One region of the Parashewanella spongiae genome, then DNA from elsewhere that is predicted to be linked to it. Evidence: predicted binding sites of a transcription regulator. Region 1 holds the regulator's gene; each other region holds the start of a gene.
What was found. Region 1 encodes sigma-54, which starts transcription at its own class of promoters, with help from an activator protein. Its sites were predicted from a motif close to GTTGGCACGNNNNTNGNNT; they were not measured.
Positions count from the first base shown of each region.

Region 1 (8,286 bases):
GAACGCCGAAAACTACTTTTTAGTACAGGGCCGAAGGTGTCGGCATCATCTTCCATGCCGGCCATTCCCATCATGGAATGCTCGGCGTCTTCACGAATGATGTCAACAACGTCATCAATGGTGATACGACCAAGGAGCTTGCCGTTATCGGAAATTACAGGCGCTGAAATCCAATCGTGTCGTTCAAATAATTGCGCGACATCGGTGTCTTCCATCATGACAGGAATACCTTCGAGATCGAGGTTCATAACCGCTTTAACCGAAAGGTTAGGATCGCAAGTCAGTAAATCAGAAAGGGCGATGCCACCCAAGAACGCGTCTTTTCGATCAACCACATAAAGGGTATCTGTGGCTTCAGGTAGGCTACCACGACTTCGAAGGTACCTGAGAATCACGTCAATGGTTACATCAGGGCGGATCGTGACGGTATCGTTATTCATGATACTGCCAGCGGTGTCTTCTGGGTATGAGAGTGCGTGTTCGACTCTAAGTCGATCTTGGCTACTCATAGATTGTAGAACTTGTTGATAAATGCTGTCTGGCAGGCTTCTAAGTACGTAAGCGAGATCGTCCGTATCCATTCCTGCGGTTGCTTTAGCAACACGCTCTGGAGACATATTCATGATAAACGAGTCTTTTAGCTCCTCACCTAACTCCTCAAGGATGCTACCAGCTTGGTTGTGCTCGATTAATTGCCACAATACTTCACGGGTTTTTGGGGGGGATGACTCAAGGATCAAAGCGACATCAGAGGCTGGCATATCATGTAGCATGTGTCTGACGTGGACAAACATCCCACTATTTAATGCTTCGTTAAGTTGAAAGAGGCGTTGCTCAGTGAGTTCGTTATCGAGTGCTTCTACTGGCATGTGTCGTCTCCTTCTTGGCTGATTTATCCTATCATTTTATCTGTCATAAAGCGCTACTCCTGATGCTTTTATGCTATGGGTAATTTTAACTGATAAATCAAATTTTGCGTTTTTTACGAGATTTAATTGAATCGAGAAGGTTAAATTAACTCCAAGGCAGGTTATGGAAATAGTGATTAACTGGCTTCATCAAAGCAATCATTGATCAATTGACAAACCGAAGCTAATGCCGCTTTTGCATCTTTACCTTCTGCAATTACTGTGATGGTTTTCCCCATGCCGGTTTCTAGCATCAACAAGCCAAGTACACTGGATGCTGAAGCGGTTTTATCACCTTGTTTGAGCGTAACATTGGCATCAAACTCAGCGGCCAATACCGCAAGTTTCGTGGCTGCTCTGGCATGTAAACCAAGTTTATTGCAGATCGTTACTTGACGCTCAAGCTGTGCCATTATCCAGTTCCCTATGATGAGCTTTGACATTATGTTTACTGGATTGTAGGTATTTAACTAATTGTTCGGTGACATAAACGGAGCGATGTTGACCTCCTGTACAGCCGATAGCAATTGTCAAATAGCTGCGGTTATTGCGTTCAAGGTGTGGAAGCCAAGTATCAAGTAAGTTGGCTATTTGCCAGACAAATTTGCTGACGAGTGGCTGACATTGAAAAAACTCTTGAACAGGCATGTCCAATCCAGTCAATGGGCGTAATTCAGCTTCCCAATGGGGGTTAGGTAAAAAACGTACATCAAACATGAAGTCGGCGTCGGTCGGCATACCGTGTTTAAAGCCAAAAGATTCGACATTAATGGCCAGTTCTTTTTCGACTCGGCCTAATAAGATCTCTCTGACTTTATCACTCAATTGATAGATATTGAGCTGAGAAGTATCGATAAAGTGATCCATTAATTTTGACATAGGGCTGAGAAGCTCGCCCTCTAACTGAATCGCTTGAGGTAATGTCACTTCATTTTTCGAAAGTGGGTGTAAGCGCCGAGTTTCACTGTAACGTTTTAACAAAATATCATCGCTTGAGCTGAGATAGAAACTGGTCATTTCTAGCTCAGATAATTGGTCTAATTGCTGTGACAGTACTTTGTCTTGCTCAGGCATGTTTCGCACATCAACACTGATGGCTACGAAATCGTTACTGGGTTTGAGTTCATTAATTAAATCACCGAGCAAAGGAACGGGAAGATTGTCGACACAATAATATCCCATGTCCTCTAAGACCCGTAAAGCAACGGATTTTCCTGAGCCACTTCGACCGGAAACAATGACCAGCTTCATTGCGTTATCACCTGGTAGAGTTCTTGTTCATCGTGGATACGACGTAACTGTTTTAAGGTTTGCTTGTCACTGAGTTTTTCAGCAACGGCTGACAATGTGGTTAAATGCTGCTGGCATTGATCAGATGGCACCAATAAAGCAAACAAAATATCAACGGGTTGCTTATCAATGGCTTCAAATTGAACTGGCTGTTCACATTTGATAAGTGCGGCAATCGGAGTATCAATACTGTCTAATCGACCATGTGGTATTGCAATGCCATTACCGATACCTGTACTGCCCATTTTTTCTCGGCTCAATAGGCTTTCGAATATTTCTTGGCCTGATAAATCAGGGTACTGAGCGGCAATTAAATCGCTGATCAGCTCTAATACTTTCTTTTTGCTACCAGGTGTTGCACAAGTTGTGCATTCTGGTTTCAGGATGATTTTAAGTTCCATCATCAATAGTTAGTCAGCTTTTGTTTGTGTTTAATCACTTGTCTATCCAGTTTATCAAGTAAGGTATCAATCGCCGCATACATCTCAACGTGTTGTGATTTGGCATATACTTCTTTTCCTCTGAGCAAAATGGTTGCTTCAGCGGTTTGATTGGTTTTTTGTACGTTTAAAACAACGCGCACATTATTGATCTGTTCACTATGACGTTCAAGTTTTGCAAACTTATTGCTGACGTATTCTCTAAGTGATTGAGTGACTTCACGTTCCTGCCCAGTAATATTAATTTGCATATCCATTGCCTCCTGCTTGTGTTTTTTAAGTCATTACAAACTCTTGCGCTGATTTGATGGTGGTATTAGCATTGCTTCTCGGTATTTGGCTATTGTGCGCCTTGCAACATTAATTCCTTGTTCTGCCAGTAATTGCGCCATTTTATTATCGCTCAATGGCTTCTTTTGATTCTCAGCAGCAACTAATTTTTTAATGAATGCCCTGATGGCCGTTGATGAACATTCACCGCCATCGTCGGTCGCGACATGGCTAGAGAAAAAGTACTTAAGCTCAAAAACACCTCTTGGGGTATGCATGAACTTTTGTGTCGTTACCCGAGATATCGTCGACTCATGCATTTCTACTTCTTCTGCCACGTCATTGAGGATCATGGCTTTCATGGCTTCAGGGCCATGCTCAAGAAAAGCTTGCTGATTTTTAACGATGCAATTGGATACCTTTAATAAGGTATCATTACGACTCTCTATACTTTTTATAAACCATTTTGCATCTTGCAGGTGCCCACGTAAAAACTGTCCATCAGCATTGCCGCGACTTGTTTTAGCAAGCGCAGCATATTGTTGGTTAACCCCTACTTTTGGCATATTGTTGGGGTTAAGCTCTACGTGCCAGCGACCACTTTTTTTGGTTACTGATACATCCGGTATCACATAATCATCCGTCGTTTGACCAATGGATAAGCCCGGTCTAGGGTCTAAAGTTTGAATAAGTGCTATCGCCTCTTTTAGCTGAGCTTCTTTAAGCTTAGTTTTTTTCATCAGAGTTCGAAAGTCACGAGTAGCAATCAAGGGTAAAAATTCATGGGCTAACTGTTTTGTGACTTCTAGTAATGGTGTTTCGGGATCAATATGAGAAAGCTGAATTGATAAACATTCACTGATGTCTCTGGCGCCTACACCGATAGGATCGAAGTGCTGAACCCGTTTTAATACCGCTTCTACCTCGTCGAGTTCTACTTCTGGATCTCCCATTGCTTCAAGAATATCTTCGGTGGTTTGGGTTAAGTAACCACGTTCGTCAATGGCTTCGATAATGGTAGTGGCGATGGCAGCATCAATGTCAGTGAAAGGTGTGAGGTTTTTTTGCCATTCTAAATGTTCAAATAAACCGTGGCTGGTTGCTCCATGAAATGGCGTGTCATCATCAGAAATCATAGCACCAGAGCTTGAGTTTGGTGCAGCGGTATACACTTCATCCCACGTGGTGTCGACGGGCAGCTCTTCTGGCATTGAGTCTTGAGTCATGGCATCGGAGGTGTCAACGGCAGCGGTTTCTACTGGAGTAGAATCTTCGCTGGTGTCATGGCTATCTGTATTAAGGTTTTCACTGGTGTCGGTATCACCAAATTGTTCTTCATCGAGTTCTAATAGTGGGTTTGACTCAAGAGCTTGTTGGATTTCTTGCTGCAACTCTAACGACGACAACTGCAATAAGCGAATGGCTTGTTGCAGTTGAGGCGTCATGGTTAGACTTTGTCCCAACTTGAGCTGGAGTGACGCTTTCATGTTACCGCTATTCCCTTATTGTTATTTTTTCGTAAAAAACGTTGGCTTCATGCCTTAACTATAACGTGAATTGTTCGCCTAAGTACACTGCTCTGACTTGCTGATTATCTAATATTTCTTCCGGCGTGCCTTCGGCGATTAAGTTACCGTGACTGACAATATAAGCACGTTCACAAACATCCAGTGTTTCCCGCACATTGTGATCAGTGATTAATACGCCCAAACCGCGATCACGCAACTGTTCGATAATTTTTTTGATATCAATCACTGAAATAGGGTCAACACCGGCAAATGGTTCATCCAATAAAATGAACTGAGGATTAGCCGCCAAAGCGCGTGCAATTTCAACACGGCGGCGTTCACCACCAGACAATGACATGCCTAGATTGTCTCGAATGTGAGTAATGTGGAATTCTTCGAGCAAGTGTTCAAGTTGCTCTGAACGTTCGTTGACGCTTAAGTCTTTACGAGTTTGCAATACCGCCATGATGTTATCAAATACCGACAACTTTCTGAAAATACTGGCCTCTTGCGGTAAGTAACCTATGCCTTTGCGAGCGCGTAGGTGCATAGGGTCAAGGGTTAAATTGTCATCATCGATCAGGATTTCACCGAGATCGCTTTTTACCAGACCAACAACCATGTAGAAAGTGGTGGTTTTACCTGCACCATTGGGCCCGAGTAACCCAACGATTTGACCCGTTGAAATCGTTAAACTGACATCTTTAACGACTTGACGATTTTTATAACTTTTGGCGAGATGTTTGGCTGTTAAGGTTTTCTGAGTCATTGTTTTTTCTCAGTTTGAGCTTTTTTTTTGTCTTTCTCTTGCTTATTCAGCTTTTGGTAGTTGTCAGCAGGAATAACCGTTCTAACTCGGCTGTTACCATCTGAAGAGCTTTCTGCAATAGCGTGTTGATTTTCAATGTTATAACGAATGACTTCAGCGGTCCACTTGCTACCACCCACATCTAAAATGGCATTTCCGGATAGCACTAACGTACCCGTTTTTTTATCGTAACGAATTTTTTTTGCACTCGCCGTACCCTGTTGACCGTCATCCAATATTTGAAAAAATGTAGCAGGATTTCCTAAAACAGTTAAAATTTTATTGCCATTTTGTTTATCATTAAAAGCATTCAACTCTTCAGCGTTAATTTTGATTGTGCCTTGAGTGATTTTGACATTGCCTTTATAAAAAATAAGGTTATTTTGAAAATCGGCTTCAGAATGATCCGCGTCAATTTCAATGATTTGATTGATGTCGTCCAGTTTAGCTATCGAAGGTGTTGCTAATAGGCAACACATAATAGCCATTAATATTTTACTTTGCTTCATAAGTTCCTGTTACCTGACTGTTCAAACGGATGGTCTGAGCATTTTTATCAGCAAACATGCCTTTCCCCTGACTATTAAAACTGTTTCCTTTGATGTATACCATTTCTTCGGTTGTCATGGTTTTTGTTATCAAATCCATTTCTAAGGCGTTGGTATTGACACTTTGTAGCGGCTCTTGAAGATCAACGGCTTGTAATGTGACATCGCCTTGCAAGTATACCTTGCCCATGTCCTTCTGAAACTGTCCTTTTTCGGCAGTTATCCGCCATGGACTGGTTCTATCAGTACCGTATACGATGTATACTGGTTGTGTAAATAATGTCACATTATTATCTTGGTAATGCTCCATGTGCTTAGCTGTAACTCGGCTGCTTATCAGGCCTTGTTCATTGAACTCTGCACTGCGCAGATCTGTGGCAACATAGTCTGGCTGTTCAACACTTGGGAGATTATTTTCTTTTTGGCTTTGTTTTACTTGCACTTGCCAATATAAATACAAGGCGGTGCCAAAAAATAAAACAATCGCTATCGTAACGCGATTCATACACTCATGCCTTGTGCTGATTCAAACAATCCCTGACTTTGCAGTATTAAATCCGTTAATTCCCTCACCGCGCCGTGGCCACCTTTCGTGTACGTGATCATGTCTGTGTGTTTTTTCACATAAGGATGCCCGTCAGCGACACAAACCGACAAACCGACATGCTGCATAACGGGTAAATCAACCATGTCATCGCCAATATAAGCGACTTGCTCAGCCGTTAACTTAAGTTCGGAAAGTAAGGCTTCAAAGGGGACTAACTTATTGTCGACACCTTGGTAAATTCGGTTTACGCCCAGCGCTGCCATTCTTTTTTCAAGCAGCTTTGATTTTCGTCCAGTGATCACCGCTAATTCAAAACCAGCATTGAGTAGCGACTTCACCCCGAATCCATCTCGAGTGTGAAAGGCTTTGAGCTCTTCACCGCTATTACTCAAATAAATTCGACCATCTGAAAACACACCGTCTACGTCGAAAATAACCAGCTTAATCTGGCTGGCTTTTTTCCAAACATCATTGGAAATCGGGCCGTATAAACTCTCTCTTGTCGTATTTGCCAATTTTAGATAACTCCCGATTTCACCATGTCTAACATGTTAAGCGCGCCAACCGGACATTGTGCTTCATCAACAACAATCAGTCCATTGATGTTTTTTTGTTCCATAACTTTTAATGCTTCAGCCGCCAAAACATCTTCATGGGTCGTAATGCAATTTGGTGTCATTACTTGAGATATCTTAGTGGTACTTAAGTTCACTTCAGCGTCGATGATACGACGTAAATCACCATCGGTGAATACGCCTAATAGCTTGTTGTCGTTATCTATTATGGCCGCCATCCCTAGACCTTTACGTGACACTTCGTATAAGGCCTCAGTAATTAAGGTGTCTTCATAGACCAAAGGTAGCTGAACGCCTTTGTGCATGATGTCACTGACTTTTAAGAGTAATTTACGACCCAACATGCCACCCGGGTGAGAAAGGGCGAAATCATCTTTCGTGAAACCACGAGCTTGCAACAGAGCCACGGCTAAGGCATCGCCCATTACCAGTGTTGCTGTGGTGCTAGATGTTGGCGCTAACCCAAGTGGACAAGCTTCTTCGGGTACTTGAATACACAAATGGATTTTGGCGTGGGTTGCCATTGTTGAAGTGGGAACACCTGTGATGGAAATGAATGGAATGCCCATTCTTTTTATTACAGGGATTAAAGTAAGAATTTCAGAAGATTCACCAGAATTTGAAATCGCAATAACAATATCATTTTTAGATAATACCCCAAGATCCCCATGACTGGCTTCTCCGGGATGAACAAATACCGCTGGTGTGCCTGTACTGGCTAAGGTTGCAGCAATTTTGTTGCCGATATGGCCAGATTTGCCCATCCCCATGACAATGACTTTGCCAGAGCATTGTAATATTAGCTTGCAGGCGTCTTCAAATTCGTCAGAATTTACATATTGATACAAATTGTCCAATGCCGCTTTTTCAATATCGATTACTTTACTGCCCCATTTTTGGAGCTGGGTTTTATCGGCCATATTTGTCTCTTAATACGCGGCGTCTATTAGCGGAGCTAACAGATCCTAGATCTAATAAACAGTATTTTCGCTGGTATTGACATAAATTGAAAGTATCTTAATCAATAGTCGTCATTCTCTCAGGTGTTATGACTCCTATTATCAATGAAAGTGCTTACTTGTACTGGACTTACGGTTTATTTTTATTCTTGAACTGAGCTGATAAGCGCTCTTTAATAATCTTTTTTGTCGCTTTCATTATCAAACAATGAACTCACGCCGAATTAATCTGTCTTCATTGATTACAGTTATACATTTACGTACAATTAATGACTTTCTCGATTACAGTAGGCGCGGTTAACTTACTGATTATATAAGGCCCGGCATGGAACAAGATACTCCAACACTGGTAGAAGTTCGCAATATGAGCTTTAGCCGTGGCTCACGTGTTATTTTCGACAATATCAATCTTACGATCCCCACAGGTAAAGTC
Region 1 is NZ_CP037952.1:5,042,618-5,050,903, reverse strand. It holds gene mgtE (magnesium transporter) at 1-869, opposite strand, end outside; gene E2I05_RS20005 (HPr family phosphocarrier protein) at 1,046-1,321, opposite strand; gene rapZ (RNase adapter RapZ) at 1,308-2,159, opposite strand; gene ptsN (PTS IIA-like nitrogen regulatory protein PtsN) at 2,156-2,599, opposite strand; gene hpf (ribosome hibernation-promoting factor, HPF/YfiA family) at 2,602-2,889, opposite strand; gene E2I05_RS19985 (RNA polymerase factor sigma-54) at 2,923-4,395, opposite strand; gene lptB (LPS export ABC transporter ATP-binding protein) at 4,454-5,185, opposite strand; gene lptA (lipopolysaccharide transport periplasmic protein LptA) at 5,182-5,733, opposite strand; gene lptC (LPS export ABC transporter periplasmic protein LptC) at 5,720-6,277, opposite strand; gene kdsC (3-deoxy-manno-octulosonate-8-phosphatase KdsC) at 6,274-6,834, opposite strand; gene E2I05_RS19960 (KpsF/GutQ family sugar-phosphate isomerase) at 6,837-7,814, opposite strand; gene mlaF (phospholipid ABC transporter ATP-binding protein MlaF) at 8,179-8,286, shown strand, end outside.

Region 2 (8,286 bases), 2.6 Mb from region 1:
GGGGCTAAATCCTTTCATTTTTCTTAAGAAAATTCGTGACGTTCACTTATTTGCATTCAGTACAGCAAGTTCAAGTGCGACATTACCAGTGACAATTGAAACTGCTGAACATCGAATGGGTGTGAACAATAAAATTGCTTCGTTCACTCTGCCATTAGGTGCAACCATTAATATGGATGGCACTGCAATTATGCAAGGTGTTGCGACAGTCTTTATTGCGCAGGTTTATGGAATCGATTTATCTATCACCGACTATATCACTGTTGTTGTAACTGCAACTTTGGCTTCTATCGGTACAGCTGGAGTACCCGGTGTTGGTTTAGTAATGTTAGCTATGGTACTTAACCAAGTTGGTTTGCCAGTAGAAGGTATTGGCTTAATTATCGGTGTTGATAGATTACTTGATATGGTTCGAACAGCGGTGAATGTAACTGGTGATTGTACCGTTACTTGTATCGTAGCAAAATCTGAAAATGAATTTGATGCTGAGGTTTTCAATGATCCTGATGCCGGAAAGCTGAAAAGTACTTTATCAGAACAAGTTAATTTAAAATAAACTTTGTTTTGGATTTAAAAAGACGTGAAATTTCACGTCTTTTTTATTTATACCAATTACACCCGCTATTTATCTTTCCCAGTAACTCTCTTCAAGGCTATCTTCTCTTTCTGGTAGAGCCCGTGACAACCTTGGACTGTGTTGTGCCAACACTTCAAATGCTACTCGATTTGCATATTTACAGATTTGGGAGAAAGAGGAATAACACAAACCATCACTCTTATGCTTACTAGAGCTTGGAATGTTTGATTTATGATATGTGTTAGCTGCTAAGTCATGAAGTAAAGCCGCAAGTGCTCCATCACCCGCTCCGTTTGTATTACGGATTTTTTCTGGCCCACCCATAAACGGAGATATGTGCGCATAAACTTTGATTGGTTCTTCACAATCACTTTTACGCTGAGGCCTTGAAAACTCGTAGCGATTAAACTCCGGAATAGCGCCTGGTAGTAATGTGTGACTAGTTTGCCGTTTTTCAGTTTCTTGTGTGTAACCCGCAGTATAAAGCCCTAAAGGTCCAGCAGTAGTTAACACCATATCACACCATTCTAGTGCTGCTTCACTGGCTAATAATGGATCAGAAAGCCCTGTCAGTGCTTCTCCTTCGTCTTCATTCATTGCAAGAATCGTAACGTGATCTTCTATGAATTGTTGCCACCATTGTGGGTCTTCTTCAATCAAAAAGCGTGTTCCCAGTGTGAGCACAACAGGTACATCTGCTTGTTTTGCATATTCAATAGCTTGTAATGCCGCTTGGGTCATTTGATCTTCACCACTCGCTCGCATCAAATAAGCTGTTATGACAAGCGCTGAGCTATTTTGAACAATATCTTTATTAATAAATTCAGGTGTGAGTTTATCCATAGAACCTTTGCTAATCGCAAAAGTACGCTCACCACCATCCGAGATAAGTGTAAAACAACGTCCTATTGGGCCGTTTACTGGCTCCAAGTGGTTAAGATCAACTTTAGAAGAAGTATTACATAAGTATCGGTAAGCATAACTACCCACTTCGATATTTTTACTCATGACACCAAACAAAACTGAACGATCATCGGCCAATATCGAGTAATTATGAACCGTATTACCAATTGTCCCACCAGCAAACTCATCACTTATCAATGCTTGCTGCTTTATTTCTTGATAAAGAGCATGAGCACTTTCGTCATCAATTAACGTTGAGTTCCCTTTAGGTAATTGATAACGGGTTAATAATTCATCAGCGACTTTGGCTTCTATATCCACCAAGGTTTGGTCGATACCACATATGTAAGTTCTTTTAGGTTGTACAACTTGAGTAAGTTGTTCAAGAATAGGGTCGCGATTAGCGACAGGAAAGTAATGTTTAGATTTTCGCTGACCAGGAAACTTCATATTAGATTCTCTATTTCTGGCTTCCATGCCGAACTTTGGAAAACGCTGTCCTCTGATAGGATAACAGTGTTCTCTATAATAAATTTCGGCAGATTTTATCATATTAAAACTCACCTTATACCAATTACAGTAATTAAATGCTCAACTCAGAGCTATGTATGCGCACAAAGTACAAACGAAATTGGTGAAAACATAGTTATTACCGACATACAAAACTGTCGTTATTACATTGCTACGTTGAGAAAGTTTTGTGAAGTATTCTTTATAAACTAAAGTGTGCGCATACAAGCTCCCGAAGGGCAAGATTAAAGGTTTCCATTACTGTGTTGCACGTTCTTGAATTATCCCGACAAAAGCACGAAGTGCATTGAACGCCAGCTTTGTATGGCGGCCGTAGGGTATATAGTACTTCGAACATGCGCCTTGTACTGAAAACCTTTATCTCTTGCTGAGTGAGAGAATAATTACTGTAATTGGTATTACTGCAAATTGAACTTTTTACGGGCATAAAAAAACCTGCACATCGGCAGGTTTTTTAAAAGTACTCAAATTATTTTAAAATGGACGCTAGCTCTTCGCTGACAACAGAAACGGCTTTAGTGCCATCAAACTTGTGATACTCAGTGTTACCCGCCGCCGCAACTTTGCCATAGAAATCGACTAATGGTTTAGTTTGCTCGTGGTAAATATCCAAACGCTTACGTACAGTTGTTTCTTCATCATCTGGGCGAATGGCAAGTTCTTCACCAGTTATATCGTCTTTACCATCTTCTTTTGGTGGATTATAAACCACATGATACACACGACCAGAACCGGGATGTACACGACGACCACTCATACGTTTAACAATTTCTTCATCTGGTACATCAATTTCAATGACATAATCGACATCAATACCATTTTCAGTCATAGCGTCGGCTTGAGGGATTGTACGTGGGAAGCCGTCAAGTAAGAAACCCTTTACACAATCGTCTTGAGCAATGCGTTCTTTAACCAGCCCGATGATAAGTTCATCAGAGACTAATTGACCAGCATCCATCACTTTCTTAGCTTCGATACCAAGAGGAGTGCCTGCTTTTACAGCCGCACGAAGCATGTCTCCAGTCGAGATTTGTGGGATACCATAACGTTCCATGATGAACTGAGCCTGAGTACCTTTACCGGCACCTGGCGCGCCCAATAGAATAATGCGCATTTCAAGAGTCCTCTTTCGCATTGATTTTCTTGTTAGAAGCAGATCTTCGCATATACCCGTAATTAATGAAAGTACTTGCTTCATGCATATTCATTAAGTTAGATACCCGAAATGAAAAGAACTAACTTTATCTTAATGATTAATTAAAGCTCAATTTACCAAAATAATGTGATCTTTGATGCAATCCTTTAAAAACACCTAATACAAAAGCGTGTATAGACGGCGTCGATATTGGTTCGTTAATGAATTGCTTTGGCCAAGCGCTGTAAGAATTTCCATAAACGCTTTTTTAACTTCACCATCTAGTGCTGACAGATCTTTACTCAAAACCGTAAACAATAACTCCAATGCTTCTTCATTACGTTGTACTTGATGCATGGCTTTTGCTAAATCAATCAACACCTGTAAATCATCAGGGGCAGCATCAAATTGACTTTGAAGCGATCTAATTTCTGGCGTGTCAGAAGCATCTTTAGCTAGCGCCAGCTTTGCCATTAAACTTTGATAATAGCTATCTTGATCAGCTAAACCTATTGTTTTAAGCAGTGCTTCTGCTCGAGTGACATCATTAAGCATTAGACTCACGTCAGCCAAAGCGGTTGTGACTTCTGCCACTGGTGATTCACGATGCGCAAGAGTCAACAGTTCCGATGCTTTAACTAAATCATCTGCAGTGCGTTGTTCATTAGCTAAAATAACTTGAGCTTGCTTAAGCTGTAACTCCCAAGCCGCTGGAAGATGTTTTTCTAAAAGAGCCAACACTTCAGCTTCTGGCTTTACATCCGAGAAACCATCTACTGGTTGACCTTTACTTAATATTAGCGTGGTAGGAACACTTTGAATTTGAAAGTATTGAGCGATTTCAACTTGAGAGTCACAGTCTACTTTTGCCAAAATAAAACGATCGCTATTTTTTGCAGCAAGCTGTTCTAATTGTCCAGTAAATGCTGCGCTCTCTGGCATTTGTTGTGATGCAAACGTCAGTACAACAATATGATCCATAGAAGCATCAACAACTTGTTGAATGTTTTCTTTCGTTAGATCCAAAACATTAGTCATTCTAATATCCCATATAAAAATGGCGGGATAACCCCGCCATTACCATTAAAAGACTTTTACTTGGCCATTAGCATTTGGTTCATCAACTTAATAAAGCTTGACGGATCGGCCAGACTTCCTTTCTCTGAAAGTTGAGCTTGTTGTAACATCAAGTTACTCCAATCTGCAAACAGCTGTTCATCTTGTTCGGTATCTAAACGCGTCATTAGAGGGTGGTTAGGATTTACTTCGAACAGTGGTTTCGATTCAGGAACCGTTTGACCGGCAGCTTCCATTAGCTTAATCATCTGTGTCGACATATCACCTTCACCTGTTACTACACAGGCTGGTGTATCGGTTAGACGTGTTGTCACTTTAACATCGCTAACTTTATCGCCTAAAGCATCTTTAATGCGTTTTACTAAGCTTTCAGATTCTGAAGCAAGCTTTTCTGCTTCTTCTTTCTCTTCTTTGTCTTCAAGCTCACCAAGTTCAAGATCACCACGGGTCACAGAATGCAGTTTCTTCTCTTTAAACTCAGTTAAGTGATTCACTAACCACTCATCGATACGCTCTGACATCAATAACACTTCGATGCCTTTTTTGCGTAACAATTCAATGTGTGGGCTATTTGCCGCGGCTTCATAGCTGTCTGCAACAATGTAATAAATCTTGTCTTGACCTTCTTTCATACGCTCAAGGTAAGCGTCTAAAGAAACCGTTGGTGCTGCAGAATCAGTATGAGTAGAAGCAAAGCGTAACAGACCTGCAATTTTTTCACGGTTTGCAAAATCTTCAGCTGGGCCTTCTTTTAACACTTGACCAAATTCGGCCCAGAATGTTTGATATTTTTCTTCGTCATTCTTAGCCAGCTTTTCAAGCATACCTAATACACGCTTAGTAACACCTGAGCGTAATGCTGTGGTGACTTTATTGTCTTGTAAGATTTCACGAGACACGTTTAGCGGTAAGTCATTTGAGTCAATCAAACCTTTTACAAAACGCAAGTATGAAGGCATGAATTGCTCAGCATCATCCATTACGAATACGCGTTGAACAAATAATTTAAGACCTTGCTTAGCATCACGGTTAAACATATCCCAAGGTGCTTTAGCTGGAATATATAATAAGCTGGTGTACTCTTGCTTACCTTCAACACGGTTGTGTGCTTTTAATAATGGATCAGCATAATCGTTTGAAATATGCTTATAGAATTCATTATATTCTTCATCAGTAATGTCTGACTTACTGCGAGTCCAAAGCGCCGTTGCTTTGTTCATTGATTTCCAGCTACCTTCTGTTGCTGGTATTTTCTCGCCGTCTTCGCCTTCGCTTTCTGGTGTACCTGCTTCAAACATTTCTACAGGGACTGAAATGTGATCCGAGTATTTAGTGATAATTGAGCGTAGACGGAAATCATCAGCGAACTCTTTTTCATCGTCACGCAAATGCAGAATAATTTCAGTACCACGGTTTTCGATGTTGATATTATCAACAGTGAACTCGCCTTCACCTTCTGATACCCAGTGAACACCTTCATCTGCATTGTGGCCTGCTGCACGTGTCTTCACTTCTACTTTTTTAGCAACGATAAATGAAGAATAGAAACCGACGCCAAACTGACCAATCAGCTGTGAGTCTTTTGACTCGTCACCGGAAAGACTTTTAAAAAAGTCAGCCGTGCCTGATTTAGCGATCGTACCCAAATGTTCAATAACACCATCGCGAGTCATACCTATACCGTTGTCGGCAATTGTCACTGTGCCTTTTTCTTTGTCAGCTGAAATGCGAACTCTTAGGTCACCGTCGCCTTCATACAAAGCATCATTCGTCAGTGCGTTATAACGCAGTTTATCGGCGGCATCGGCAGCGTTTGAGACAAGCTCACGCAAGAAAATTTCTTTATTCGAATACAAAGAGTGAATCATCAAATGAAGTAATTGTTTAACTTCGGTTTGAAAACCATGAGTTTCTTGTTGTGACATGAAATTATCCTTTCTACTTGGCATGCGACCTTAAATGATCGCGTCTAACTAAATCGTTAACAAATAGATGGGGTGGATAAAATGAATTTTCAAGAGGGGAATGAAAAAATTGATTCAATTGTTTAAAAACAAAGCAAAAAATTATTCAAGAGAGAAAGCTCTTTCTTGAAAGCTCTCTCTTGAAATAAGAAAAGTCACTTGATATTAATGGACGTAACGGTATGCTTTTTCGCCCCAGCCCACTAATTTTCCATTTTTTATAACAAGCGGCGTGCATTCATCTTTGGTGGTTTTTCCGTCACCTGAATTATGTTGTGTACGATAGAACAACACTTGCACTTCTTGCCCTTCTTCACCTTCGTTTTTAGTTGTTAAAAAGGCTTCATTGATGTCAGGTCTACCCATTAAGCTCAACACTCGCTCTTTACTCATTCCCAGAGTCAGTTCTTCAATATGTTGGCGATTTTGTTTTTGGGCGTATTCCCAGCCTTTCGGATGAATACTATTTTTATCATATTCTCCCTCTCCGACATTAATGACACACCCACTCAACCCAATTGTTGCCATTGTCAAAACCGTCATCGCAATAAATTTTGTTTTCATTATTAACTTCCCATGTGTTATTTTGTCGAATTGCTTTAAAGCACGAAACATGCCAAAGAATAACCAATTGATTTAATGGGAAATAATAATTCTCATATTCATTCGAATAATAATTTTCGCCTAATTTATTAAGGAACATCACTAAAAATGTGCGCAATAGACCAAGTTATTAACGCGGCATGCATTATTTCAGGGCAAAATAAAACCCCCACCATTGCATTATTAAAGTCCCGATTAGGTTCAAGTGTTCCGATGCCAACTCTTATCCAAGGTTTGCAGCGTTTTAAATCAATGAGTGCTGATGAAAGAGTTTCTTTGGCTCAACACATTGGATCTCAACCAACTACTTTTACTACGACCAATAAACTGAGTACCGGATCGCGCGATACAAACCTTGAGTTACAAAAACTAACATCCCAAGTCGAGCAGCTTATTGCTATTAATACTGAGCTTGAAAAACGAATAGAAAAACTTGAAGTTGAACAAGAGAAAAAGTATCAATAATGTACGTTTCAGAATTACGTTTTGAGTGTTTTGATGACACCACAATTACAGCTGCAGAAAAAGCGATTAATAATTTACTCGAAGCACTGCGTGCCAATGGTCAAATACTGGGTCGAGAGTTTGCCGTTGCCTTCAATGATGGTGAGTTTCGCTGTCGAATACTCACTCCAGAAAAATCAAGCCTTAGTAGTCGATTCAACAGTCCATGGGTTAAGGTCGCATTAGCTAAACTCACTGAAGCTAAAATTTTAGCTCCTCGTGAAAAGTTTATCGGTCAGGATATTAACTCAGAAACCTCTACTGATGAAACACCCAGTTGGCAGCTGCTTTATACCAGTTATGTTCACATGTGTTCACCACTTCGCAGTGGCGACACGTTACAACCTATTCCTTTGTATCGTATTCCAGCCACGTTTAACGGTGATCATAAACAAATGATCCGTTGGCAGACAGAATGGCAGGCTTGTGATGAAATACAGATGGCGGCCGCCACAAAAGCCGAGTTTGCGACTTTAAATGAAATCAGTGATTGCAATAGTGATTTATTTAGAAGAGGTTGGGATATTCGAGGTCGAGTCGAGTACCTTACTAACATTCCAACTTATTACTATTTATATCAAGTTGGAGGCGACAGTCTCGAGCAAGAAAGAAATCGCCCTTGTCCCAAATGTGGTAACAAGGAATGGTTATTAGATGAACCGCTTCTCGACTTGTTTCACTTCCGCTGTGAGCCATGTCGAATCGTTTCTAATATTTCTTGGGATTATGTAACCTGAGCTCTATGATTGATTTCATTACAAAAGCTCAGATTATTCAGTTTCATTCATTTTCTAGAAAATAAATTATCCCACATTCGCCTTAAGTTTGAAATTATGCCGGGATGTTCGATGGACACATTGTCATCGAACTTAGGTTTAGTGGCTGGCAACACTTTTGGTTTGAGTGCTTTAATAAAGTCACTCAAAGAACCAGCTAATTGAGTACTTTGTGTCTCTCCTGCAACTTCTAGCCAAACACTACCATTTTCGTTA
Region 2 is NZ_CP037952.1:2,129,982-2,138,267, reverse strand. It holds gene E2I05_RS08110 (dicarboxylate/amino acid:cation symporter) at 1-556, shown strand, start outside; gene E2I05_RS08105 (inosine/guanosine kinase) at 626-1,930, opposite strand; gene adk (adenylate kinase) at 2,481-3,125, opposite strand; gene E2I05_RS08095 (tetratricopeptide repeat protein) at 3,324-4,184, opposite strand; gene htpG (molecular chaperone HtpG) at 4,241-6,148, opposite strand; gene E2I05_RS08085 (DUF3192 domain-containing protein) at 6,353-6,751, opposite strand; gene E2I05_RS08080 (hypothetical protein) at 6,899-7,255, shown strand; gene E2I05_RS08075 (Zn-ribbon-containing protein) at 7,255-8,031, shown strand; gene syd (SecY-interacting protein) at 8,079-8,286, opposite strand, start outside.
Region 2: a site for sigma-54 is predicted at 6,790-6,808, ahead of E2I05_RS08085 (DUF3192 domain-containing protein). Genes of this name have one in related genera too.

Region 3 (8,286 bases), 1.4 Mb from region 1:
TAAATTTACTTTCTAAAAAACCAAGAGACATTTGGTACTCAAGAGTGTTTTCCATGAAAGCAGCTTGTTCCTGTTGCATATCTACCGTGTTGCCATCACCAGTATCTGGTTGATTTGGTATGCGATACCCAGATTCAGCTTGAAGAGATGATTGAATAGCGAAATGATTTTGATGTGTTCCACCTAAGCTAACTCCCCGCTGACGAGAAGTGGCTTGTTGCATTGCCTTAGCAAAATCTACATCTTTAGCTTTAAATTGAGGAGTGTCTGCATTTGCTATATTACTTGCCAACACTTCAGCACGTTGGGCTCGAATACCCAAAGTATGTTGATGCACACCCAACGCTTTATCAAAACTAATCGCCATAAAACCGCCCTTCCTTTAAACTTATTCAAAGAAAAGCAATTGTTATGCCAAAACGGTGTTTCGTTATTAATAAAGGAAAAACGCACCAATAAGAGAGAGGAATAAAAAAGCTAACTATTTAATAAAACAGGCTGTTAGCTCTTTTTCTGGTAATAGATCCCAGGGTTACAACGTATCATGTCAAATTCATCACTGAGTCCAGTAATTGACTCTGAAGCACCTAAAAAGAGAATACCTTTAGGGTTAAGTGCGGCAGCATATTGCCGTAGTATTTTTGCTTTTGCCTCAGGAGAGAAATAGATCAACACATTGCGACAAAAAATAATGTCAAACTTTCCTAACAAATTGTAACTATCAAGCAAATTATGAGACCGAAAACTCACCAGAGAGCGTACATTTTGTTTAACCTTCATATTTCCTGACGGAAGAGGATCAAAAAACTGACGCTTACGTTCTTCGGACAATCCTCGAGCTAATGCTAAGCTGTCGTACTCAGCTTCTTGGCAACGCTCTAACATCGTTTTCGATAAATCGGTAGCAAGAATTGAAATATTTTTGTTAAGATTCACTGGGTTGTGTTGTCGATGCTCTAAGATACTCATCGCAATCGAATACGGTTCTTGCCCTGACGAACAAGCTGCCGACCATATTTTAATTGGTTTATTCTGTTCACAAAGCTTTGGGAGAATTTTTTTACTTAGTAACTCAAACGGGTATCGATCTCTAAACCATAAAGTTTCATTGGTCGTCATCGCATCAACCGCTTCTATACGCAATTGGCGCTCAACAGGCTCCATAGAACGCTGGACGACATGTGAGATGGAAGGCAAATTGAACTTTCCCATCAAAGGTGCAAGTCGACTACGAACTAAATACTGTTTATTATCACCGAGAACAATACCACTTTGTTGTTCAAGGAAGTTTTTAAACTTTTGATATTCTTCTTCTGCTAGCGTTCGATTCGGCACCGTTTCATCCTACTTATATTAAAACAAGCATCAGCTCTTGGTTGGGGTAATCCATTACAAAAACTGAAGCGCTGGCGTTATACCTTAATACTTACATTTGTTCAACAAGAGCATTAACTCTAGTCTAACATTTGCGCCTATGCGAGATGTTTATAAGCTCAATTGTTTATTTACAGCTGTTGCTAATTCATCTGGACTAAATTTCGCAATAAAATCATTCGCCCCAACCTTTTCAACCATAGCCTGATTGAATACACCACTTAAAGATGTATGTAATACCACTTTAATATTTTTTAACTTAGGATCATCACGAATTTCAGCCGTTAATGTATATCCATCCATTTCTGGCATCTCAATATCTGAAATAATAAGCGGGATCTCATAAGACAAATCATCTGTATTTTCAGCCGCTTCTTTTAAAATCTGTAGCGCTTCTTTACCGTCTTTAGCGGTATCGATATTCAAGTTAAGATCACTCAAAGATCTTACTATTTGTTTTCGGGCAACAGACGAATCGTCGATTACAAGAACATTATACTGTTTATCGCGGTCAAGTGTTAAAGCATCTGAGGCTTCTTTACTGAGAGACGTTTTAACAGGTGAAATTTCATCAAGGATTTTTTCAACATCTAAAATTTCTATCAACTCATCTTCAACTTCTGCAACTGCGGTTAAATAAGAGTTACGCCCTGCACCTACTGGAGGAGGTAAAATAGATTCCCAGTTCATATTAATAATGCGTTCAACTGATTGAACTAAAAAGCCCTGAACACTTCGATTGTATTCAGATATAATAATAAAACTGGATGAAATATCTTGAATTGGCTGACCACCGGTTGCTGCACTCAAGTCTATCACTGATATTGTCGTACCTCGGATATGTGCAACACCACGAACAAAAGGATTTAATTTAGGTAAAGTCGTCAATGGAGGGCATTGTAAGACTTCTTTTACTTTGAAAACATTGATACCAAATCTTTGTTTTCCATCAAAACGAAAAAGTAACAACTCTAAGCGATTTTGCCCTACAAGCTGGGTACGCTTATTAACGGATTCAAGAATGCTCGACATAATCCAACCTACTTTTTTAACAGAAACATAAAGTGTAATTTCACATTATAATACCATTTATTAACATTCTTAGGCATAACCTTTGGATATTAAAGCGCTGGCCAACATCTTCGACTAATAACGTCAGTATCCTTAAGAGATTTCTGACTGATTTGTTAACCGAATATTATACACGAATTAAAGTATAGGCTTGTTTTTATAGAACGACAGAGATCCAAGTTAATGAAACTAAAAATTATATTTCTGCTCATCATTTTTACATTTTCATCATCGGCGATGAGCACATATTTCATACCCAACGCTAAAGAAATTGCACAGATTGCCGAGCAAGCTGTAAAAGAAAAAATGAGCACACTTCCTAATGCAAAGGTCGATTTACATATTCAACGTTTTGATAAACGATTCATTTCCCCTAAATGTAGTGCTCCTATAACTTCACAGATAACAGCAGAAAAAATTAAACGACACAATACCGTTAAACTCAGCTGTGAAAGAGCCGATCAAGATTTTCTATGGACAATTTATTTGTCGGTAAATGTCACTATCAGTTATCAAGTCGTCGTGGCAAGCAAAACCATTATGGCTGGCGAACGAATTGAAACATCGAATACGACTTTGGAGTTTGTCAATGAAACCAGTCTTCGAGGTGGGCAATTTCAATCTCTTGAAAGCGTAATGGGAACTCGTACAAAGCGTCGTTCTATGAAAGGCGCGGCCATTTTAAAGCAAAATATTTGTTACGTATGTAAAGGCGACGACGTTGCCATTTACGCCAAGTCAAAAAACTTACATATAAAAACCAGCGGTGAAGCTCTCAAAGACGGAAATTTACAAGATTTAATACGAGTTAAAAACTTAAATTCAAACAAAATCATAGAAGCACGTGTGATAGGGATTGGCGAAGTTGAAGTCAGGATGTAAAATAAACTAAAGCTATAATTTTTATTGCCGATACACTATATAGAAAAATGATCTTTTGATGCTGGGGCACACTATGGATATCGAAACAAGCAAGTTTAATAGCAACATTAACTCAAGGATGAAGGCTCAACAAACGGCAAACCAAACGCCTAAAACTGAGACGAGTTCTTCTCAAAGCAGTGAAGCAGCCAAATCACCAAAAGGCGATTCAGTCGTTATTACGGCTCAGGCTCAACAGCTACAAAAAATGCAAACAAAGCTGACACTAATGAGCGATATCGATCAAAAGAAAGTCTCAGAGATTAAACAAGCTATTTCTGAAGGCAAATATAAAGTTGACCCGCAAAAGCTCGCAGAAAACATCGCAAGTTTTGAAACAGAGCTCAATGATCTGTATAACGATCAACAAAACGCTACAGTGAAGTAATATAAATATGGTTGAAGTTGCTAAAATACTTGAGCACCAGCTCAGTTTATTAAGCCATTTAAAAAGTGTCATTAGTGATGAAAATGAAGCGTTAACATCTCAAAACGCCGAAAAGCTCTTAAATCTCGCTAAAGAAAAGTCAGATTGTTTGATCAAGCTTCAACAAAATGATTCTCAACTTGCTTCCCCAGAGCACGTTGAGTTTTTTACTAGCTCAAAAGAATATTCGGATAAAGCCATTCTAGCAAAAGCAATGTTAAAAGAGTGCCAAGATTTAAATGAACAGAATGCCAGCCTTATCGAACATAGCATTGCCAGCTTAAACCGTTTGTCCCAAGCCCTTCAAGCCAGTCGAAATACCTTCTCATTAACCTATGATGACAAAGGCAAGACTTCTACGATTTCAACCTTAGGAAACAAGCTAGAAGCATAAACAAATCAATTGGTTATGAAAAACGCAAAAAATAAACTTTCGCATTTTTGTATGCTTTCAACTAATAGTATTTAAACTTTAGATAAATCGGTTGGGAGTGTTCAGATAGCAAGGCATGAATAGCAGCAAGTAGTGGTTACCGATATACAAAACTGTCGTTAGGAACTGTCCCTAAATAACTTCCCGATTTGTTACTGCTTAAAATTGCCAGTATCAAGGCGCGAAGAATGAAGTTTAGTTATTCTAAATGAAAAATGAGTAACGCAGAGAGTGGCAATTTTAAGCGTAACCCTTTGGGCTGTGTTTATTTTTGGCTTCTACTGTGTTGTCGAAAGCTTATGTAGAGTAACTACACCACACTTTCTTCGCCTTGTATAAGCTCAAAAATAAACGACAGCAAAACAGGGAAGTTATTTTGGGACAGTTCCTTACTTCGTTTCTACTTGCAAAACTTATAACGCAGCTAGCGGTGATTTTGGCAAGTATATGTATGTTCAGCACTCACCTGACCAGTGAATCAGGGTTGTTTAATTTTGTATTTAACTTCAATGAATTAAAGTTAAATTGTGCGTTCAACCGATTTGTTTAGGTTAAAAGTAGGTTACTCTTTTGACCTTTCGGCTGGGATTCTGCTGCTCATACAACTGCCAGACTTGTTGATAATCAAGCTCAAGTTCTGTCACATAAAAATCACCAGAAAGATAAGTTTTGATGACTTTCGCGCCACGTATTACGCCTGAAACCGAAGCCTTTACCTTATCATTTTTCAACATCCAATCGTTAACACTCGATTCAGCAGTGATCTTTTGACCGTAAACCTGTTCGGCTAATTCACGATAGGCCGCAACTTTTGAAGCTTGAATGGCCATTAACACTTTTTTTGAATGAGACTTTGCAGGTTGTTCATCTAAAGGGGCATACCCAATAGCGGTAAGTGTTGGAAATGATTTAGGCTGTTCATTTTCCCACTGCACGTATCTATCGCGCTGAGCACACCCTACAGAAGCGATGATTAAAAGAAATGGAATCAAAAGTTTCATTGCTTTACTCCTACTTGTTGAACATTCTCATGGCCTCTTTGCGGGTAACGATAAATATTACCATCTCTCACTACTACTTTTTCAGATAGTGCTAAATACTCTGCCAGCATTTTGGCAGGTGTACGACTCTGTACCGCTGATAACACATGATTATCGGTAAGATTAACGATTCGGCTATTAATGATAATTCCGCGAGTATCCATATCAATACTTGAAACGACAATATGTTCAACATTTTGATCTTGAGGTAGCAGCTTCCAATCGCGAGATAAAATAAAGTCGCCAGTTGAAGTGACTCTAAGGGCTTCAGCTACATTTACATCAATGACTTGATAACCATGCATTTTAAAACCAGCAATCAAGCCCTGCTGCAATTGACTCGACAGTGAGGTTGTAGAAGTAAAATCGTTTGATAAAACTGGCGTTGCGATAACGACTGGAGTATCAATCGCAAACAAATCACTTTGCTCAATGAGATTCGTTGCAATTTCTTGAGTTAATTTATGGATTACAACAACAGGTTTATGTTTTGAATTTTGCATAGACTCAACAAACTGATAGTCACGACCTTTATTTGCAGCACAACCACACATGGCACCAATCAACAAAAGTAAAGCTAGCCTTCTCATATGATACTCCATCCCACAATTTTGGACTTTAATGCCAAAACTCGTTGAACTTAATTTTATGCTGGTAATCCAATTCCGACTTCCCAACTCAATATTGTTTTATCGACCTACAACTTAAAGTCTTTACTACTTTAATTAGGTCAAAATTAAATTATTGGAATAAACTTTGCTTAAAATTATATCATTTACATTTTGTCAATCACATGACGTGAGCATTAAAGGCCGTAATTCTATGCGTTCAATAACCAATAACTTGTTTATCATTTGCATGAGTTTTGCAGTGTTCTCCTACGACACTCAAGCCGAATGGCTAACCGTCAGTGGTGAAGCGCTTATAATGAATAACGAAGTGAACTCTGCTCGAAATGAAGCGATTAACAATGCATTAAAATCTGCAAGCTTTTATCATGGTATTCAAATAAACAGCACTCAAGAATTTCAAAATGGCAAATTACTCTCTGATAACATCACGTTAGAGAATCCCCCTAATTCACAGAAGTTCGAATTCGTCAGTGAACAAATTAGAAATAATATTATCCACGTTGAAATTAGAATTGACACAGACGTTCATAACAAAAATACTGATCAACTTAGTTCTGGAAAGTCTATAGTATTTATCCCTCAAGCCACTGTTAAGGACAGAACGCAATTAAGATATGGACAACTATATGGTTTCGAAGAAGCAATTTCGGAGCAAATAGGTCGTTCATTGACAAAACATTCTCAGCTTACACTCGCCAATGTTCATGCAACGGAACGATTGGATCATCAACAAAACACCTTTAACAATACAAATGAGCTTCCTAAATGGATTAGTTTAAAAACCGATAGTCAATACATACTTACACCTACTGTTCTAAATATTGCCCCTGAAACCGCTAAAACTGGTCCACTCGGTTTTTGGAAAGTATCTCAGTCCAGACAATTCCGAATTCGTTTTTCACTCTATCATGGCATTAGTGGTGAAAACATTTGGAATCGAGTGTATTCAACCTCTGCAGATTGGGATTTTAAACCTCATGAAATTATCTCACCTTTTTCAGATGAGTTTTGGAATTCAGAATACGGAGAAGAAATAGAACACACTCTAGAAAAGGCAAGCCATGAGATGGATGAAGCGCTTAAAGAACGTCCATTAATGGGACAAATAATCTCTATCGACAACTACCAAATGATCATCAACCTCGGACGAAAGCATGGAATGGTAGTAGGAGATACGCTAAAAATAGTGCTGAAGAATGATCTCCCCGATAGATTGAATGTCAGTAGGATCATTGCAATAAAAAGTAAAGCTTCTGTTCATGTCACACAGTTAACTGAATCTACCGCTGTGGTTCGTTGGAGTAACCCTAAAATCCTTGAAAACATACAAATTGACGATATAGTGCTTAAGATTTAATCAAACAAAACCAATATTTACTTAAGGCTTTCAATAGCAAACAAAACAAGTATAATTTTGCTTGTTTCCATCCTCCCTATAGTTCAACTGGATAGAACTGCCGCCTCCTAAGCGGCCGATCGGGGTTCGAGTCCCTGTGGGGAGACCAAAAACACCTTTTATAGCTTATTTTTCAACAGGTTAATTTTTTAGTTAAATTTTGTGCCAAGTATGTGCCAAGTTGAAACAGGCCTTTTTACCCTTATTTTCGTTTTTTTCGTCGCCTTTGCTTATCAATATTCAACTACCGACTGCTTCACTAATCCCACTAACTTACATTTGTCATCGAGTGTGATTATTGGGTATTGAGGATTAAAAGATTTCAAATATCGGTTCTGACCTTCAATGATGAGCTGCTTAAAAATAGCTTGTTCTGCACCGGGTAAAACGGCAATGACTAGATCACCAGACTTAAATAAGCTTTCAACTTGGGGCTGAACAATAATGATTGCCCCTTCAGGAATATTTCGACTTCCAGAGCCTTCCATTCCATCACCATGAACACGAAGCACAAAACCTTTCTCATCGGTTAAATCTGCGGTAACTCGCCAGTATTCACCCAACTCACTTGAATCAAAAGTTAAATAAAACTCATCCCAACAAATAGCCTGCTTCCAACTGACTTCAGGAATTCGTCTTATTTGGTCTTTTAACTCTTTCCTTTGAACAAAAGGCTCCCCAACTCCTGTAGACAACCAATTGGAATCAACTCCAAGTTCATCACACATAGGCAAAAGAAAGGTCGAGTTTTTAGTTTGCCCTCTGCAGACCCGACTTATTGCCTGTTGCTTTACACCAAGCCGTTGCGCAAGCTCCGTTTGCGTGATGCCCGAAGTTTTAAGTACATATTCCAAGCGTTCTGAAAGTTTGTTCATAGCAAAATCATATAAATAAGTACGATATTGAACAAGGATACACTTGCCTTGAAACAATAATAAGAGTAGAAAACCTAATTACACATTAATGTGTATTAGTTTAAATATACCTTTATT
Region 3 is NZ_CP037952.1:3,664,489-3,672,774, forward strand. It holds gene flgB (flagellar basal body rod protein FlgB) at 1-367, opposite strand, end outside; gene E2I05_RS14445 (CheR family methyltransferase) at 502-1,335, opposite strand; gene E2I05_RS14450 (chemotaxis protein CheV) at 1,486-2,406, opposite strand; gene flgA (flagellar basal body P-ring formation chaperone FlgA) at 2,629-3,327, shown strand; gene flgM (flagellar biosynthesis anti-sigma factor FlgM) at 3,401-3,754, shown strand; gene E2I05_RS14465 (flagella synthesis protein FlgN) at 3,762-4,187, shown strand; gene E2I05_RS14470 (LPP20 family lipoprotein) at 4,778-5,227, opposite strand; gene E2I05_RS14475 (FlgO family outer membrane protein) at 5,224-5,856, opposite strand; gene E2I05_RS14480 (flagellar assembly protein T N-terminal domain-containing protein) at 6,089-7,255, shown strand; tRNA gene E2I05_RS14485 (tRNA-Arg) at 7,328-7,403, shown strand; gene E2I05_RS14490 (LexA family protein) at 7,528-8,169, opposite strand.
Region 3: a site for sigma-54 is predicted at 6,010-6,028, ahead of E2I05_RS14480 (flagellar assembly protein T N-terminal domain-containing protein). Genes of this name have one in related genera too.

Region 4 (8,286 bases), 1.4 Mb from region 1:
CATGCTTCGACTTGGGTATCAATCACCGATAACGGCTGCTCAATTTGAGTGACAATTTTTTCCAGCTTTGTTAACAAATCAGCTGAGTCTGCTAACCCTTGCTCCAAGCCTTGTTGTTTACCTTGCTCAAAGCCTTCTTCATGACCCTGTGCTAAGCCATCTAACCGACCTTTTTCTAGACCTTCATTCTTACCTTGTTCGAACCCTTGCTCACGAGCTTCTGCTTCGGCTTCTTTCTGAAGGTGTTCAATGTCCGCGAGGGTTGGTGGCGCAATATACTCATCATGTTCAGTTTCTTGCTCTGAAGATGAGTAGCGACCAAATAAATTTGCGTCAACATTCGTGGTTTGCGTTACATCAGGTAATTGCCATTGCTGGAATTCATTATTGGCTGCTGCACTGTCATTTAAATCAATAGATTCAGGCTCAACACTAGAGGAACTCATCACCGCCTCCACCGCCGCTTAACATTAGCTCACCACTCTCACTCAATCTTCGAGCTATGGATAATATTTCTTTTTGGGCAACCTCAACTTCGCTGATCCGTATCGGCCCCATAGCTTCTAAGTCATCATTTAACAATTCTGCTGCACGTTTGGACATGTTCCCAAGCAGTTTATTTTTAAGGGCATCGTCCGCACCTTTTAGCGCTTTCATTAGCACATCTTGTTGAATTTCACGCAATAAGGCTTGAATGCCTCGGTCGTCAACATCAATGAGGTTTTCAAACACAAACATAAGATCTTGAATTTGCTGAGCCATTTCTTCATCAGATTCACGCAATGTCTCCATTAAGTGACTCTCGACACCTGTATCCAAGAAGTTCATGATATTTGCTGCCGCTTTCAAGCCACCCATTTTGGCAGCTTGTGCACCACCTTGACCCGCGAACTGTTTTTCCATGATGTCATTTAATTCTTGTAATGCAGCAGGTTGCACTTCTTCAAGATTAGCAATACGCATCATTAAATCTAAACGTGTATTTTCAGGGAACTGTGCAAAAATTTCAGCGGCTTGATCCGGCTCAAGGTAAGATAATACAATCGTTTGAATTTGCGGATGTTCGTTTTGAATGATTGTTGCAACTTGTCTTGCATCCATCCATTTTAATGAATCAAGACCTTTCGAGCCTCCGCCAGCTACAATTTGCTCGATCAAGTTGCCAGCTTTGTCTTCACCTAATGCTGCGGTTAGGGCTTTACGGACAAAATCTTCACTATTAAAGCCAATCGCAGAAAACTTTTGGATTTCGTCCAAAAATAGTTTATGCACACCAATGACTTTTTCTTGGCCGTAATCTTGGGTAGAGGCCATTGCCATACCCAATTGTTGTACCTGTTTTGGCTCTAAATGGCGCAAAACAGAAGCGGCATCCGCTTCGCTTAAGCTCAACAACAAGATTGCGGCTTTTTCTACACCTGTAATATTACTCACTACAGCCGTAGAGACTTGGGTTGGGTCATCACTACTAATATCAGGCATCTTCTTGCAACCAGCTCTTAATTACTTGAGTTGAAAGCTCGGGCTCGTTGGCCACAAGCGCGCGAATCGCTTTGATCATATCATCATCTTTATGCAAATCGGGTATAAGAATTGAGCCATCATCAGCATAACTGTACTCTGAGTCCGATTTATTTAGCATCCCCAAGGTATCTACGGCATATTGATCTTCAATTTCTGCTAATTCGTTACCAGTGCTGCTTTCATCATTCGCTTTATCGCCATCTGGTTGAACCATTCGCTTAAACATTGGGCGAATGACCGTCACTATTAACACAATGACAACTAATGCACCCAAAGCGAGTTTGACCGTTCGCATAAACCATGGTTGCTCCCAAATTTCTGGTTTAGGTGCGCTTTCTACCAATTGATCCATAAATGGCACACTGACAACTTCTAGCACATCACCTCTAGCAGCATTAAAACCAACTGCGCCCTCAAGTAAACGGCGAATATTAGCAATTTCTTGATCATTACGAGACACGCGATCAACTTGGCCATTTTCATCGGCTACACCAGATTTAAAATTAACAGCAACAGAAACAGAGACACGATTTACAGTACCTACTTGTTGGCGAGTGTGGCTTACTGTCGTGTCTAATTCGAAATTGCGAGTGGCCTCGCGGTGCAAAGAGCCTGACGCTCCAGTTTCACTTGCCGCTGCATTTGTGGCATCTTGAGGGATATCTGATGCCGCAGGAGGCTGATTAGTCAACGCCCCCGGGATACCTCCAATCCCACCACCTTTTGAGTTCGTTTCTAACGTTTGCTCACTTCGCACAGCATTTTGATCTGGACTAAAACGTTTTGTTGTTTTTTCAACTGCAGTAAAGTCCATAGAAACATCAACTTGAGATGAAAAGTTTTCAGGACCTAGTATCGGAATAAGAATTGACTGGATTTTATTGCGGTATTCATTTTCTTTTGCCTGAGCAATTTCGATTTCTCGGCGTGCTCTGGAGGAAGCACCATCTTGACTGCCAGAATTAAGTAATCGACCCGACGAATCTGTCACGGTTACACGACTTGGGTCCATTCCTTGAACCGCAGAAGCCACAATATCAACGATTGAATCGATTTCTTCTTGCCCCAAACCACTTCGGCGAGTAGTGATCACCACTGTTGCACTTGGCTTAGAAGCACTTCGTGCGAATACGTTTTCTTTTGGCAGAGCTAAAATTACTTTTGCACGACTCACGCGCTTGAGTTCTTCAATAGCTCTCGCTAAATTCATCTCTTGGCTGTGCTTTAATCGTGCTTGCTCCATCCTTTGGCTAACGCCAAAACCACTGTCTTTACTCAAATAGTCATCATTTTTACTGCTACTTTCAACACCGGCGCGGCTTAACAATAATTTGACTTCTTGATACTTATTTTCAGGGACTAAAACAACATCAACTTCTATTTTTCGATCGATTTTATTCTTATCAAGTACATCAAGTACTTGGATCATCTCTTGGGTATCCATTTTCCCAAGAGGGCGATACTCAGGTTCTTGTGCTATTAAGATCACAAACACCGCAAGTGCAAGACATACAGCTAATGCCAGGATCATTGTCACTTGGCGAAGTGCGTTTGAACTACCAAGCCCGCCTAACATTCCTGATTTGTGTTCTTGCGCTGCGCCATCAACGCTTCCATTTGCATCTGAAGACGTATTTCCGCTTAGTGCTAATTCTGTGCTCACGATAACTACCTGTTCGCCAATTTAACTTACGGATTAAACCGTCATATTCATTATTTCTTTGTACGCATCGACCAGTTTATTTCTCACTTGGACTGTGGCTTCAAAAGCAACACTCGCTTTTTCTCTTGCAATCACAGTATCAGAAAGTGTGACACTGGTATCACCCATTTCCAAACGTGTTGCTAAATTGGCAGAGTTAGATTGTAGCTGATTGATATTTCCCATTGCCATCGACAATAACTCACTAAAGTCACTCCCTGAAGTGTTATTTACTTCACGAATTAATCCTGCACTTTGTAGATTAGCGGACGGAGTAATCTCTCCCTTGATGGACTGCATTTCTTGCAATAACTCATTAGCATTGATTTGCATACTCGTCTCCCTGCGACTTATTTTTGACGATAACCACTGTCAACAAACTAAGCATTAAGTGTGCCAAAAAAACAATCATTAGGATCTGTTGATCTTTCGTGACTGTTTTTGCAGCGATAAATTGGTTATTTTATGCAAGGTAGAGTTTGTGAGGTTTGGTTATTATCGACATACAAAACTGTCGTTACTTCGTTTCCAAATAAGAAAATGATAACGCAGCACCTTTGATTTAGAAAGAGCGACCAATATACGCCCTCTCTTTTTTCGATGCTTTTGAGCATTCACTGCTCTGTGTTGTGACCAGCTCACTTAGATGGCTAAGCATCACTGCTCACACCTTGAACAGATAAACCTAAATAAATCGGTTGGGAGCGTTCATATACGCAGAAAAAATTACTGATAGCAAGTCATGAATAGCAGCAAGTAGTGGTTCTACTTGCAAAATTTATAACGCAGCTAGCGGTGATTTTGGCAAGTATATGAATGTTCAGCACTCACCTGATTGGTGAATTAGGGTTGTTTAGTTTTGTATTTAACTTCAATAGATTAAAGCTAAATTGTGCGTTCAACCGATTTATTTAGGATAAATGCTCAAATAGCACAAAATTTAATCCTGAAAGGTCAACAGACCCTAGTCTTATGAATAACGAGCATAGATCAAATCATGAACAAATCATCATTAAGATTTAACTTTAAGGAAATTATAAAAAAACAATTATCTTATAAAATTAACCTAAGCAAATGAAAGCCCCCGCGAAGGCTGGAAACCAAGTAACGACAGTTTGTATGTCGGTAGTGTAGCGCCTTTTTCTTGTTTAGAAAAAGTCTCTGGGTACCAGCCTACGCTGGTATGGCAAATCACAGATCTCACTGATTAGTTCGCCCCAAAGGGCGGGGAACTAAACCCAAAGAGATTAAACATTAAGGTGAACAATATGGCTGTAAATAACAATTTTTTAGCTCTAGTAACTTACAACTTTGAAAACGGTGATATTGACATTTCAGAAGGCAGTGAGTCTACCGCTAAAAGAATTAGTGATGCTGTTTCTCAAGGTGAGCCTTTAAAAGTCACCATAATGCGCCAACAATACTCTAACTCAGAGCAAAATCATGCTGTTGAAACAACCTTTAACTTAACTTTGAAAAATGGGAAGTTTGTTGAAGACTCATCAATCATGACGAAAGCGGCTCAAACACTAGAAAAGCTACTCCTTAATCAGAGTTATAATGCCAGCATAATCAGTGCCTTTCTTTCTAAAATAAATGAAGGAAAAAAATCTGACTTAAGTAGTTTTGCAGATAGTGAGTGGGTTATTACACAAAAAGGTGAAGATAAAAGCCACCCAAGCGAAACAAAACAAGCTTCAGCTCAAGCCAGCATTTCGTCGCAAGATGTTACGCCTATACTTGCCACACCAAAAGCGACTAATCACGAAAGTTATAGCAGTTATGAGAACGTTACAAAACTAGAAAGTATTAAGCAATTCATACAACCTATACCCGACACAGTCATAATTTTTGATTTAGACGACACATTAATTAGTGACGATGTAAAAGCGGAATATCAAACTAAATCAAAATTAACGCTAGAAGATGCATTAGTTGCTACCCACAAAACAACCACTATCCCAAATATACCGATGTATTTGGCTGAACTTAGAGCCAAATTACCTGATGGTGGTAAAATTGTTTTAATGACCAATTCGCTTGAATCTAGTATGAATCGAAAATTGCAAGCAATAGGATTAGAAAAGAAACTTTTTGACTTTATTGATACTAAAGATGAGGTTCTAGCCCGTACTCAAACTGAAAAAGCAACAAACAAAGGTTTGAGACTCGAAAACTTGTGTCAAAAGCACGGCCTTAAACCCAAACAAATTTGCATTGTCGATGACGAGAAACAACATTTAGATTCAGTTCGTAAATCGAGCCAAAAACTTAAAGTTCCAACGTTTGTTTCAGTCCAATATAGCGGTGCTTGCCTAATGCAACATCGTGCAGCGGCAATCACTCACTGCTACGATGATAGAATGGTAGGAAAATCATTAGATTACTATCTAAATTGGAACTACACAAAATCAGATTATAGTCGAGATGTTAAAGCTCAAAAAGATCAATATGACTCGGCAATATACTAGGGTCTGTTGATCTTTCGTGATTGTTTTTGCAGCGATAAATTGGTTATTTTACGCAAGGCAGAGTTTGTGAGGTTTGGTTATTATCGACATACAAAACTGTCGTTACTTCGTTTCCAAATAAGAAAACGATAACGCAGCACCTTTTATTTAGAAAAAGCGACCAATTTACGCTCTCTCTTTTTTCGATGCTTTTGAGCATTCACTGTTCTGTCTTGTGACCCGCTCACTTAGATGGCTAAGCATCACTACTCACGCCTTGAACCTAAAAACATTAGTTGAACGCTGAGTATATGAGTAACTGTTTGAGTCAATAAGATGACTTTATCATCATGGCTTTCACCCAATGAGTGAAGTGCTCTACGCTCACAAGCTTGCTAAAATGACTGATATCTGCGTTGTAACTTTTGCAAGTAGAATAACTACTTGCTGCAAGCTACGCCTTACTATCAGCCATTTTTTCTATGCTTGAGAACGCAGTCAACTGATGTTTCTAGGTTGAACAGAAAAATGCTCAAATAGCACAAAATTTAACCCTGAAAGATCAACAGACCTTAAGGATTGCATTCACTATGCTGGGATTTCTATCCCAGCATCTCTCATTTTAGCCATTTTATATCTAAGCGTTCTCGCACTAATACCCAGTTTTTCCGCAACCATTTTTCGGCTACCGTCACATTGATTTAATGTTTCTAATATAATCAAATGCTCTTGGGCTTGTAGCTCACCACCGAGACCTTCTTGCTGGGGTGCATTAACGACTTGTTCCGAACCACTGTTTGTCGATACATCCGCCGATGTCACCCTAGAGATTTCAGTAGCATCAATGATAATGTCGTTTGCGCTAATTTGTTTACCTTGCAGTAAAATCACCGCTCGCTGCATGACATTGTCAAGTTCACGAACATTTCCCGGCCAGCGATGCATTAATAACTTTCTAGTTGCTGCATCATCAAGTGTTGGCGTTTCCACAAAACCTTGTCTTTGACTGTGCCGCTCGATTAAGTGTCTCGCTAACGGCAGAATATCGGCAGGTCGCTGACTTAACGCAGGCCAAGTTAAAGGAAACACATTAATACGATAATATAAATCTTCCCGAAAGTTGCCTGACTCTGCCATTGCTTTTAAATCACGATTTGAAGTCGCAAGTACGCGTACATCAAGCTTAATGGTTTTTCGGCTTCCTAAGCGTTCCACTTCACGCTCTTGTAAAACCCTCAATAACTTAGCTTGTAAACCGAGTTCCATTTCTGATATTTCGTCAAGTAAAAGTGTACCGCCTTGAGCCTGTTCAAACTTGCCAGGACATGCCTGATGTGCGCCTGTAAAAGCACCCTTTTCATAGCCAAATAAGGTCGCTTCTAACATGTTTTCTGGAATGGCGGCGCAGTTAATTGCAATAAAAGCCGCATCATTACGATGGCTGTGTTGATGCACATAGCGAGCAAGCACTTCCTTACCTGAACCACTAGGTCCCATTATCATGACTGATGCGTCAGATTGAGCCACACGCTCCGCTAAGGATAGTAACTGCAAGCTTTTCTCATCTTCGACGATTGGCGCATTAAAATCTGTTTTACTCGGTAAGTATCGACTGACTTGGTTTATCAATACTTCTGTTGCAAATGGTTTAGCTAAATAATCCACCGCACCGAGTTTTATTGCCCTGACAGCGTCATTAATTGTGGCAAATGCTGTCATCATTAACATCGGAATTTTTGCATGGTTGGCTTGCATGTAATTTAATAACCCAAGCCCACCAATGCCTTCCATTTGGACATCGCTGATCACCATGTCAAAAGCCACTTTTTTGGTAACTGCAGATTTTAATTCAAGAATGGCATCCTCAGCACTTCCAACATCCACACAATCAAATTGTGCTAATAAAAGAGTATCAACTAATGCTTCACGAAGTGATTCATCATCTTCGACAAGTAATATTCTAGCTTCTGTCATAAGTACCTCTGGATGATTTTTTGCTTAGGCTGCAGCAGACAATGCAGGAAAGCTAAGGATAAAATGGCAACCTTTGCCAAGTTCACACTTTAAATTAATGTTGCCGTTGTGGTTTCTAACAACTGACTGAACAACAGCAAGCCCTAAACCCGTGCCTTGCGCCTTTGTTGTATAAAACGGTTCTAATATTCGTTTTTCTGTGCCTGACTCAAGACCTTTACCATCGTCAATCACTTCTAAAAACAATTGGGACTGTCTTTCACAAGATTTAACGGTGACATTTTTTGCGCCTGCTTCAAGACTGTTCATCACTAAATTGTTAATTGCTGAACTTAACGCATTTTCATTGGCCATTAACTGAGCTGATGATTCATTGATAAACCGTAATGTACAATTTTTCTTTTCTGCAATCGGCTCACAATCAGCTGAAACTTGTTCTAGCACTTGCTCGAAACTTACTGGTTCACCTTGTTGATTTTGGCGCCCTCTTGCCATTAACAACATGTCATTAACTTGATGTTCCAACTGATTTAATCGATTGATGAGTTTATCTTGAAACTTAGCTTTACTGGCTTCTGGCAACTTTGGATTTTTAAGATTTGATGCATAAAGCATCGCTGCTGAGAGCGGCGTACG
Region 4 is NZ_CP037952.1:3,632,032-3,640,317, forward strand. It holds gene E2I05_RS14300 (flagellar assembly protein FliH) at 1-446, opposite strand, end outside; gene fliG (flagellar motor switch protein FliG) at 433-1,482, opposite strand; gene fliF (flagellar basal-body MS-ring/collar protein FliF) at 1,475-3,187, opposite strand; gene fliE (flagellar hook-basal body complex protein FliE) at 3,221-3,559, opposite strand; gene E2I05_RS14320 (HAD family hydrolase) at 4,495-5,697, shown strand; gene E2I05_RS14325 (sigma-54-dependent transcriptional regulator) at 6,265-7,650, opposite strand; gene E2I05_RS14330 (sensor histidine kinase) at 7,675-8,286, opposite strand, start outside.
Region 4: a site for sigma-54 is predicted at 3,609-3,627, ahead of fliE (flagellar hook-basal body complex protein FliE). Genes of this name have one in related genera too.